DNA from 2 places in the Lysinibacillus sp. FSL K6-0102 genome. Region 1 is predicted to be linked to the other one. Evidence: predicted binding sites of a transcription regulator. Region 1 holds the regulator's gene; the other holds the start of a gene.
What was found. Region 1 encodes CtsR, which represses protease genes until heat stress. Its sites were predicted from a motif close to ATGGTCAATAAAGGTCAAACA; they were not measured.

Region 1 (5,676 bases):
CCAGATGTTGAGCAATTATTAATTACCATATGTGCAGCTTTGGGATCAGGGGTATTAGCCTACTTTTTATTTCCACAGCAGGGTGATAATAAGATTGATGACAAAGGACCGTATTAATAGATTAAAAAAACTGCTCGTTTTCATTAAAACGAGCAGTCTTTTTATGGTTTAAACAGTTTAAACCAGCCTTTATGTTTAAAGACAGCCAACATAAAGATAACGATAATTATCATAATCCCAAGTACAATAAAATAGCTGTATTGCCCATGTAGCTCAGGCATGTTATCGAAATTCATCCCATACACACCAGCAATGAAGGTAAGTGGTATAAAGATAGTTGATACAATTGTTAAAGTCATCATAATGCCATTCATGCGGCTAGAACTCATAGCCATATAACTATCCCGCATGTCTGCTGTAAGCTCTCGATTAGATTCAACCATCTCTGTTAGCTTAAGTAGATGGTCGTAGATATCTCCAAAATAAGCTCTCTCCGATTTTTTTAGTGAGAAACGGTAAGAATTGAGAATGCGATATAAGAGATCACGCATTGGTAAAATAGTACGTCTTAAGTCAAGCAAGTCACTACGGAACTCGAAGACAATTTTCATGGCATTTACATTACTTTGGTATGTAAGTTCACCTTCTAAAGCATTTAGATGATCTTCAATTTTATAAACGAGTGGAAAATAACTGTCAACAATTTTATCGATAGTTTGATACGTTAGGTATACAGTACCTCGCTCCCAATTCTTCGGTTGGTTTTCCAGCATCTTTTGCACCTTCTCTATCTCAGGGACAGAATTTTTATGGAAGGTTATGATGAATTTATTGGAGGCAAAAATATTAACCTCCTCCGCAGCTAACGTCTCTTCGTTTACCCGATGAATGACAAAGAAATGAAAATCATCATAAAAATCGAGCTTAGGACGCTGCAACCTCATTAAGCAATCTTCAATAGCGAGAGGGTGAAAGTGGAAAAATGTATCCAACAATGATTCCTCCTCGGCTGTAGGACAATTAAAATCAACCCAATACCATTCAAATTCTTGCTGATGTATCTCTTCTAATGGAAAATCCTTTAACAATTGTTGTTGCTTTGTAATGCCAATGGTGCTTATCACGGTTTTCACCTCAAATTATTTACTACAAAATAGTTAGCGCTCCTCTTTAAAGCATACCCAACCACCGAACAAAGTAGTGGCAAAAAATCTAGAAGGTTTAGTAAAACCCGCACTTTGTAAAAGTATTAAAATTTCTTCTTCACTCATAAAAGAAAGGGAACGAATGGATTTTTCCATCTCTGCTACATCGGATAAAGAAAGTCTAGTATGCTGTAGCCAATAAGAACGCCATAAATCAAATTGTAGTTCTGTTTCTAAAGAGCCTAGCTGACCATATTTTGAAACAAGGACAAATGGTGCTCCAGGTTTCAAATGTCTTGCTATTTCTGTTATTGTTTCGAGCTTTTCTTTATAATCATGAATAAAATGCAAGACGAGAACACAACTTGCCGCATCATACTGAGTAGAGGGCAGCGAAGCATCAAGTATTGTAGCCTGATGGAATGACATATCATTAGGAAGAGTGAGTAAACGCTCTTTAGCTATAGTAAGCATGGATTCTGATGGATCAATGCCAGTGAATGACCAGTGAGGTCTTCCTTCTGCAAGCTGTATAATTTCATTGCCACTTCCTGCTCCCACGACTAGCATGTTAGCATTTTCTGATAGCCTAGAATGATAAAAAGTTTGTATTAAACGTAGCATGGCATCATAACTAGGCAATGTACGGCGAATACCCTTTTCATATTCATTTGCTAATGTGTTGTTAAATTCCAACGCTCCTCACAGCCTTTCAAAAAAATTTTAAAAAATCTTTCTTAATGTGAAACTATTGCGGGTATAGTTCCGTAAATAGTAGTACATAAAACATAGAATAAAGTTCAAAGAAAGGGTTGATATATATGGAGACTAAATGGTCTAAAGTAATCATACACGCAAGTGCATTTTTTGCGCCATGGTTAGTGCCCATTATTTTCTTTTTAATTAGTTCGGATGAGGAAGTAAAGGCAATTTCTATTCAAGCACTACTATTCCAAATTGTCATGGGTGTTTTAATCGCTATCTCTGTTGGTTTAAGCTTTGTCCTTATTGGCTTACCATTTTTAATCATTTTCGGCATTATGGTATTTGTGGTACCGATCATCGGTATCGTAAAAGCATTGTCTGATGAACCTTGGCGTTATCCAATTGTTGGTCGCTGGGTATAATTTTCATAGACGCAAGTATATGCTAGTTGCATATGCTTGCGTTTTTTCTATGACGAATAAGGGTACATTAGGTGTATAAGGAAATTATTAAACCGTAAACAAATGATCGAAAAAGGGCTCTTTTCGGCTCTTAAAAAGCCTTTTTCAAGACTTTCCACTTTTCTATGGGCGAAATCATTGCAATTTTTTTCAAGCGTTTTGTATAATATACTCAAAGAAAGTCAAAGATAGTCAAAGTCAGTGAAGCAAGCGAGGTGTATTCCTAAAATGCGTAATATATCAGACATCATAGAGGGTTACTTAAAGCAAGTACTTGAATTAGGTGGAGAAGGGCATATTGAAATTAAACGTAGTGAAATCGCTGATAAATTTCAATGTGTACCATCACAAATAAATTATGTTATTAATACAAGATTTACTGCCGAGCGGGGTTACCTTGTTGAGAGCAAACGTGGTGGTGGTGGATACATTCGAATTTTACGTGTCCGCGCGAATTCACAGATTGATTTAATCGACGATGTTCTCAGGCAAATTGAAGGTGGGGCATCACAAACAATGGCAGAAGATTTGGTTTATCGACTCATTGATGAGCAGGTAATTTCCAAGCGAGAAGCGAAATTAATGTTAGCAGCAATTGATCGCTCCACGATCGACTTGCATCTCCCATTAAGAGATGTCATTCGATCAAAAATATTGCGAGCAATGCTGACAACAATAAAATATGAACAACAAAAATAGTGAGGTGATGGAAATGATATGCGAACATTGTAAACAACGTAATGCGACAGTTACAGTAACACAAGTTCAAAGTGGGCAAAAAGTAGAGCATCATTATTGTGACGTCTGCGCCTCACAATTCCATCCATTTCATGCAGAGTTTAAACAAGAGCCAGTATCTATTCAACAGTTATTGTCTAACTGGTTTGGCTCTCCTACATGGCAAAAGGTGGGGGAAAAACAACAGGTACAACCACAACAGCAAACATGCCCACAATGTGGATTTTCGTATAAGCAGTTTTTAAAAGAAGGAAAATTCGGGTGCCCAAGCTGTTATGACACATTTGGAGATCATTTGCCAAAGCTTTTTAATCGTATTCAGGCAGGTCCACAACACATTGGAAAAATGCCTGGTGCTCGCAGTAATGTGTATGTTATTAAAAAGCAAATAGAAGATATCCGCAAGCGTATGAAATCCGCCGTAGATGAGGAACAGTTTGAAGAAGCGGCGAAGCTACGTGATGAAGTTAAAGAGCTAGAGAAGCATCTACAATTTGAAGGTGGTGATGTGACATGATGATTGAATCATTTTTAGAGCGTGCGACACCAACTTGGATGCATATCAAAGATGATTACTCAGATATCGTCATTAGTACACGGATCCGCCTTGCACGAAATTTAGATGGCTATCGTTTTCCATTAGCGTTTTCAGAAAATGAGGCACTGCAAGTGGAACAGGCCGTTACACATGCTGTCAGCGATAGCCCAACGCTTCAAAATGATTATGCTTATTTTGCTATAAAGGATTTAACCCCTTTACAGCGTCAAATTCTTGTAGAAAAGCATTTGATTAGCCCGCAACTGGCTAAAAAAGAGCAAGTGGGCTCTATACTACTCTCTGAAGACGAATCCGTTAGCATTATGGTGAATGAAGAGGATCATTTACGCATTCAATGTATGACAGCAAGTTTTCAACTTCAAAGTGCTTATGAACAAGCAAATAAGATTGATCGTATCCTAGAGAAAGTATTACCGTATGCTTTTCGAGATACTTTTGGTTATTTAACAAGCTGTCCAACGAATATTGGTACGGGTCTACGAGCATCCGTCATGATGCATTTACCCGCTCTTACATTAACTGGGCAAATGAATCAAATTATAAATGCCATGACACGCTTAGGAATGACTGTAAGAGGTATATATGGTGAAGGAAGCGAAAATTTAGGGAATGTTTATCAAGTGTCTAACCAAATTACACTTGGGAAGACAGAGGAAGATATTTTAGCAGATATACAAAGCGTCGCTGAAAAGATTATTCAAAAAGAGCGGCATGCAAGAGGTAAATTAATGGAAAAGGCAGAGCTTGCGCTAGAAGATCGCGTATATCGAGCTTTAGGTACCCTTACACATGCAAGAATTTTAACAAGTGAGGAAGCTGCTACTTGCCTATCTAATGTTCGTTTAGGAGTAGATTTACAATTGATTGATGGTATACAAACAACGACCTTAAATGAATGTGTTGTTAGTATGCAACCAGGTTTTTTACAGCACTATGCAGGTGAGGCATTACCACCTGCTGAGCGGGATCGTGTACGAGCGGAGATGCTTCGTGAGACATTATCTCAAGAACATGCGAATAAGCCTATAAATGGGGAAAAAGGAGAGGATTTATATGATGTTTAATCGTTTTACACAACGCGCGCAAAAAGTATTACAGCTTGCTCAGGAAGAGGCTATTCGTTGGAAGCACGAATCAATCGGTACAGAGCATATTCTATTAGGGCTTATACGTGAAGGCGGCGGTATTGCTGCGAAAGCGTTAGAAGCCATTGATATTAGTCCTCAAATGATTGAAGCTGGCATTGAAGAATTAGTTGGTAAGGGCAAAGAAGATGTCGGTCCAATCGTTCATTATACACCAAGAGCTAAAAAAGTAATTGAATTATCTGTTGATGAGTCACGTAAACTAGGTCACTCCTATATCGGTACAGAGCATCTATTATTGGCGCTTATACGTGAGGGTGAGGGCGTGGCAGCTCGCGTTTTAAACAATGCGGGAGTCGGTTTAAATAAAGCTCGCCAGCAAGTATTATTGCTATTAGGTAATAATGATAATGCACAATCTGGTCAACAAGCAGCCCAAGCTGCCAATACACCAACATTAGATAGTCTAGCACGTGATTTAACACAAATTGCACGTGAAGGTACTTTAGACCCTGTTATTGGCCGAAGCAAGGAAATTACACGAGTTATTGAAGTTTTATCGCGTCGTACGAAAAATAACCCTGTATTGATTGGTGAGCCAGGTGTTGGTAAAACAGCGATTGCTGAAGGATTGGCACAGCAAATTATTAATAACGAAGTGCCAGAAATCCTTCGTGACAAACGTGTAATGACACTAGATATGGGGACAGTTGTTGCAGGTACAAAATATCGTGGAGAATTTGAAGATCGTTTGAAAAAAGTGATGGATGAAATTCGCCAAGCAGGCAACATCATTTTATTTATTGACGAATTGCATACATTAATTGGTGCGGGTGGTGCTGAAGGTGCGATTGATGCATCAAATATCTTAAAACCATCTTTAGCACGTGGGGAGCTTCAATGTATTGGTGCCACAACACTTGATGAGTACCGCAAGTACATTGAAAAGGATGCGGCCTTAGAGCGTCGTTTCCAACCAATCC
Region 2 (5,676 bases), 700 kb from region 1:
GCTTGAAAGTATGGGTTTAGAAGTTATCAAACGAGACATTGCTACAATTCGACCTGATGGAACGGTTCGACATAATGCTACAAATGTTGCAGAATGGCTGGTAGATTATGCTGATATTTACCATCAAAAAGTAAGAGGACCAATAATAGAAACATAATGGCTTTATTGTATATGGTAAGATGAACATATACATAGAAATCATGATTGAAAGGGGGGCGTGATATGTCTTTTGCTTCTGAAACAAAAAAAGAATTGACACAAATAGAAGCGGACAATCATTGTATGAAAGCAGAAGTTTCTGCCCTAATTCGTATGAATGGTTCATTATCCTTTGCAAATAAACAACTAAGCTTAGACGTGCAAACCGAAAACGCTGCAATTGCCAGAAGACTATATACGATTATGAAAAAATTGTATCCGTACAATGTTGAATTACTTGTTCGTAAGAAAATGCGATTGAAAAAAAATAATGTGTATATATGCCGTGTAAGAGAAGGAGCGCGTGAGCTATTAATTGATTTAGAAATCATCTCAGACGACTTTCAATTTAACCATACTATCTCAAGAAAGCTCATTCAAAAGAGCGGCCAAAAAAGAGCTTATTTAAGAGGAGCCTTTTTAGCAGGAGGTTCCGTCAATAATCCAGAAACATCGGCTTATCATTTAGAGGTTTATTCTTTATATAAAGAACATGGTGAGGCATTAATGGATTTGATGAATGAATTTGAACTCAATGCCAAAACAATTGAACGTAAAAAAGGCTTTGTAACTTACTTAAAAGAAGCAGAAAAAATTTCAGATTTCCTTAATATTGTTGGAGCGCATCAGGCTATGATGAAATTTGAAGATGTTCGGATTTTGCGAGATATGCGTAATAGTGTCAACCGTATTGTGAACTGTGAAACTGCCAATTTAAATAAAACCATTGGAGCAGCATTACGGCAGGTTGAGAATATTCGATTTATTGAAAATTCAATTGGTCTTGATCAACTACCGGAGAAGCTTCGTGAAATAGCACGTCTCCGTGTTGAATACCAAGATGTGACATTAAAAGAGCTTGGTGAAATGGTATCTAGTGGAACGGTTAGTAAATCAGGTGTTAACCATCGATTGAGAAAAATTGATGAGATTGCGGATGCATTAAGGCGTGGTGAAAAAATAGGTGGTTAAGTTATCATACTTTTCAGGTATGAATGTCATGCTAATCGCTTATTGTTCTTTTGCCAGTAAGTAAGGTAAGATAAAACTAATAGACGAACGGTAGTGAAGGGGAGTTTTGAGAATGATTGAGAGAAGAGTCCAGGTTAAATTAAAATTAGGACTACAAGCTAGACAAGCAGCACTATTTGTGCAAGAAGCAAATCGTTTTAGTGCTGATATCTTTCTAGAAAAAGATGAGAAAAAAGTAAATGCCAAATCCATTATGGGTGTTATGAGCTTAGCAGTTGCTAAAGGTACCGAAGTGACTTTAAGCAGTGAAGGTAACGATGCTGAGCAAGCGGTTACAGCATTGGCAACAATTATTGAAAATGAAGATTAACATTCATTAAATACAAAAGGCATCACAGAGCAATTCTGTGATGCCTTCTATTTTTTATTTATTATCGCTACGGTGCATAATATGATCGATTAAACCGTATTCTTTTGCACGTTCAGCAGTCATGAAGTTATCACGATCTGTGTCTCTTGCAATGACTTCAAGTGGTTGACCAGTGCGTTCAGATAAAATGCCATTTAATTTCTCACGTAAGAATAGAATACGTTTAGCAGCAATTTCAATTTCTGTCGCTTGACCTTGTGCACCACCTAGTGGTTGGTGAATCATGACTTCAGCATTTGGTAAGGCAAAACGTTTACCGGGTTCTCCAGCTGCAAGTAGGAAAGCACCCATTGATGCAGCCATACCAATACAAATTGTTTGTACCTGTGGTTTAATGATTTGCATTGTGTCATAGATAGCCATACCAGCCGTAATGGATCCGCCAGGTGAGTTAATATAAAGAGAGATATCTTTATCTGGATCTTCTGCTTGTAGGAAAAGAAGCTGAGCGACAATGGAGTTAGCAACATTGTCATCAATAGCACTTCCTAAAAGGATAATACGGTCTTTAAGTAGACGTGAATAAATGTCATATGCACGCTCACCACGACTAGTTTGTTCAATAACTGTAGGAATTAAATTCATGTTAAATCCTCCTTAAAAAGCTAAATTCGAATACCTTTGCTGAAAATTTTCCTTTGTATTTCAGCTGTATCCTTATCATACACATTATAGTCAGGGAAGGTCAAATATTAACCCTGCTAAAGTGAAATTAAAAAAAATAAATTGTTTTTGCATTCTATGGTTGAATTATATAGGATAGGCTTGTATAATGATTAAGGTTATAAGGTTTAAAGTACAGGACACTATTTTGCAGGTATGCTTCAAAAATGAGGGTTATCTACATCATGCTTTTCGTAAGCCTAGAGTGAGTACTTTTTTTTTGTGTCTTTTGCCCTCGTGGTGTAATGGATAACACGTAAGATTCCGGTTCTTGCACTGGGGGTTCGATTCCCTCCGAGGGCGCCATTTTACTGATCAATTGATATACTGTTATAGCTCATCTCCTAATAAGTAGTTTAGCAGCCTGCTTACTGGAGATCGAGAGGAAGAATAAAGGGAATACTGTCCTAGTTGGCATTATTCCCCTATTTATTCCTTTCAAACCTTCAAAAAAGCAACAACTCCAAATTATTTTTTAGTGAACATACTGTACGTGAGACTAGTAATAGTCGAAAAAAAAGAATCCTATCTGAGGGGATTCTTTTTTTTTGCCTAAATTTATCGAAATTTGGCATGGTTCTTATTGTATATATATTAGTTTTAGGTTAATTTTCTTGTTATTTATACATGTTTTTTCAAATTATATGAATTTATTATAAATTTATATGAAAAAATATTTAATTTTATGCGAAAAGTTGTTGTCTAAATACTATAATGTTAATATAATTGACCTAATAGTCTAACATTTCCGAATTGCGAAAAATAATACGTAATTCGGAAAATTATCGAACTAGGGGGAAATACAATGAAAAAAACAGGTTGGATGTTACTGATGATTATTGCAGCTTTAACATTAGCACTTGCAGGTTGTGGTACAAAAGATGATGCATCTTCAGGTAGCTCATCTTCAGAAGATGGTGGAGATGGCAAAAAAGTTTACAAAGTAGGTACTGAGGCAACTTTTGCACCATTTGAATCTGTTGACGATTCAGGGAAAATTGTAGGGATTGATGTCGATATTCTACAAGCTATCGCAGATGAGATGGACTTTGAGGTTGAGTGGAATAATATTGGATGGGAGCCAGTGTTCCAAACAATTAAGAACGGTGAAACAGATATCGGTGCTTCTGGAATCACAATTACGGAAGAGCGTAAAGAATCATTTGATTTTACAGAACCGTATTATGAGTCTCAGTTATTAATTGTTGTGAAAGAAGATTCAAAGATTAAATCTCTTGATGAATTAAAAGATAAAAAAGTATCTGTACAAATCAATGCAACTGGTCATATGGCAGCGAAAAAGCTACAAGGGGAAGCAAGTACAAATATTATGGCTTTTGAAAGTCAGCCAATCGCTATCCAAGAGATGCTAAATGGTAATGTTGATGCAGCTATCGGAGATAATGCAGTAGTTTATGAATATATCAAAGCTCACCCAGATCAAAAACTAAAAGTAATTGAAGATGATGCATTCGAAAAAGAATACTATGGCTTCATGGTTCAAAAAGGGAATAAAGAATTGCTAGATAAATTAAACGAAGGTCTTAAAAAGATTAAAGAAAACGGTAAATTAAAAGAAATTACAGGCATTGATTTTCAATAAAAATGAATGAAATGATGCTACTAACATAGTAACTGTGCTAACAGCTCATTTATTAATTGTAATTTAAAGGGGAATGGGGTTTTCGGATGGACATCTTTGACTTACGCTGGGACATTGTCTGGAACTACCGAGATATGTTTATACGAGGTATTGGCGTAACACTTATTTTGACACTTAGTGGTTATTTTGGCGGTATTCTATTAGGACTATTTTTAGGCCTTGGAAAATTATCGAGTAAAAAATGGATTTATTGGCCATCTAAACTATATATCGATTTATTCCGTGGAACACCGATGCTTGTACAAATCTTGTTAATTCACTTAGCAGTTATTCCAACAATTTTTGGTCATTCTTTAGGTTATATGGTATCAGGGATTACAGCGCTTATTTTAAACTGTGCTGCTTATAATGCGGAAATTTTCCGTGCAGGGATTCAAAGTATTGCAAAAGGGCAAATGGAGGCTGCTCGCTCTCTTGGATTAACGCATAACCAAGCGATGCGTAAGGTCATTTTACCTCAAGCATTTAGACGTATGATTCCGCCATTGGGCAATGAATTTATTGCATTATTAAAAGATTCTTCACTCGTAACTGTAATTGCAGCACCAGATATTTTATACGCTAGTAAGGTCGTAGCTGGTGCAAGCTTCCGCTTCTGGGAACCGTATATCGTTGCAGCATTATTATATTTAGTGTTGACATATGGTGTAACGAAGATTGTAGCATTTATCGAGAAACGATTTAGCAATAGCTATGTCCCTCGTAAAGCTAAGGTAGAAGGGCGGGAAGCTAGATGATAAAAATTGAAAACCTACACAAATACTTTGGCAAGCTTGAAGTATTAAAAGGAATCGATTATGAAATTCAAGAAAAACAAGTTGTCTGTGTTATTGGGCCGTCTGGTTCAGGAAAAAGTACATTTCTCCGTTGCATCAATATGTTAGAAGAAGTAACGGATGGTGCTATTTATATTGAAAATGTAAAAATTAATGATCCTAAAACGAATATCAATGAAATTCGCGCTGAAGTGGGTATGGTGTTTCAACAATTTAACTTATTCCCGCATATGACAGTTATCGATAATGTCACGATGGCACCTATGCAAATTCGTAAAATGAATCGTACAGACGCAGAAGCTTTAGGACATGAGCTATTAAAAAAGGTCGGGCTCGACAGCAAGGCCTATAATTATCCTGAGCAGCTATCAGGTGGTCAGCAACAACGTGTGGCGATTGCTCGTGCCTTAGCAATGAAGCCAAAAGCTATTTTATTTGACGAGCCAACTTCAGCACTTGACCCTGAAATGGTAAAAGAGGTGCTAGATGTTATGAAAAATCTAGCAGCTGAAGGGATGACAATGGTAGTTGTGACACATGAAATGGGCTTTGCTCGTGAAGTAGGTGATCGAGTAGTCTTCATGGATGGGGGCTATATTGTAGAAGAAGGGTCTCCAGAGGAACTATTCGGCAATCCCCAAAGCGACCGTACGAAAGCGTTTTTAGGAAAAGTATTATAAAGCTGAAAAAGCGAACGACATGCTCGTTCGCTTTTTTTGTGCTGTTCTTATTTAATGAAGGGGATTAGATGTTGTGTCGAATGCATTCAGCATCGTTTGCATATCCTGTTGGGAATACTGAGGCACCTGATAATAGCCGTGTTTATTTTGATAAATGGATAATTCGTATCCCATTTCAATACAGTTAGGAATACTATCCGCAACAACGCGACGAACTACAGGGTTTGTTGTCTCCAACGCAGCAGTTGTCATACATTTCGCTGCTCCTTTTTGAGCTCCAAGTAAAAATCCAGA

Region 2: clpP (ATP-dependent Clp endopeptidase proteolytic subunit ClpP) is a predicted target of CtsR. The motif match lies at 2,272-2,292, and genes of this name have one in related genera.

Annotation. Positions count from the first base shown of each region.
Region 1 covers NZ_JBBOPH010000001.1:4,665,623-4,671,298, reverse strand. The annotation lists gene NYE73_RS23795 (hypothetical protein) at 1-117, shown strand, start outside; gene corA (magnesium/cobalt transporter CorA) at 162-1,124, opposite strand; gene NYE73_RS23785 (class I SAM-dependent methyltransferase) at 1,158-1,841, opposite strand; gene NYE73_RS23780 (DUF4870 domain-containing protein) at 1,967-2,272, shown strand; gene NYE73_RS23775 (CtsR family transcriptional regulator) at 2,540-3,010, shown strand; gene NYE73_RS23770 (UvrB/UvrC motif-containing protein) at 3,024-3,566, shown strand; gene NYE73_RS23765 (protein arginine kinase) at 3,563-4,672, shown strand; gene NYE73_RS23760 (ATP-dependent Clp protease ATP-binding subunit) at 4,662-5,676, shown strand, end outside.
Region 2 covers NZ_JBBOPH010000001.1:3,960,629-3,966,304, reverse strand. The annotation lists gene NYE73_RS20155 (gluconeogenesis factor YvcK family protein) at 1-157, shown strand, start outside; gene whiA (DNA-binding protein WhiA) at 223-1,170, shown strand; gene NYE73_RS20145 (HPr family phosphocarrier protein) at 1,283-1,540, shown strand; gene clpP (ATP-dependent Clp endopeptidase proteolytic subunit ClpP) at 1,595-2,185, opposite strand; tRNA gene NYE73_RS20135 (tRNA-Arg) at 2,495-2,569, shown strand; gene NYE73_RS20130 (basic amino acid ABC transporter substrate-binding protein) at 3,069-3,866, shown strand; gene NYE73_RS20125 (amino acid ABC transporter permease) at 3,953-4,663, shown strand; gene NYE73_RS20120 (amino acid ABC transporter ATP-binding protein) at 4,660-5,382, shown strand; gene NYE73_RS20115 (spore coat protein) at 5,434-5,676, opposite strand, start outside.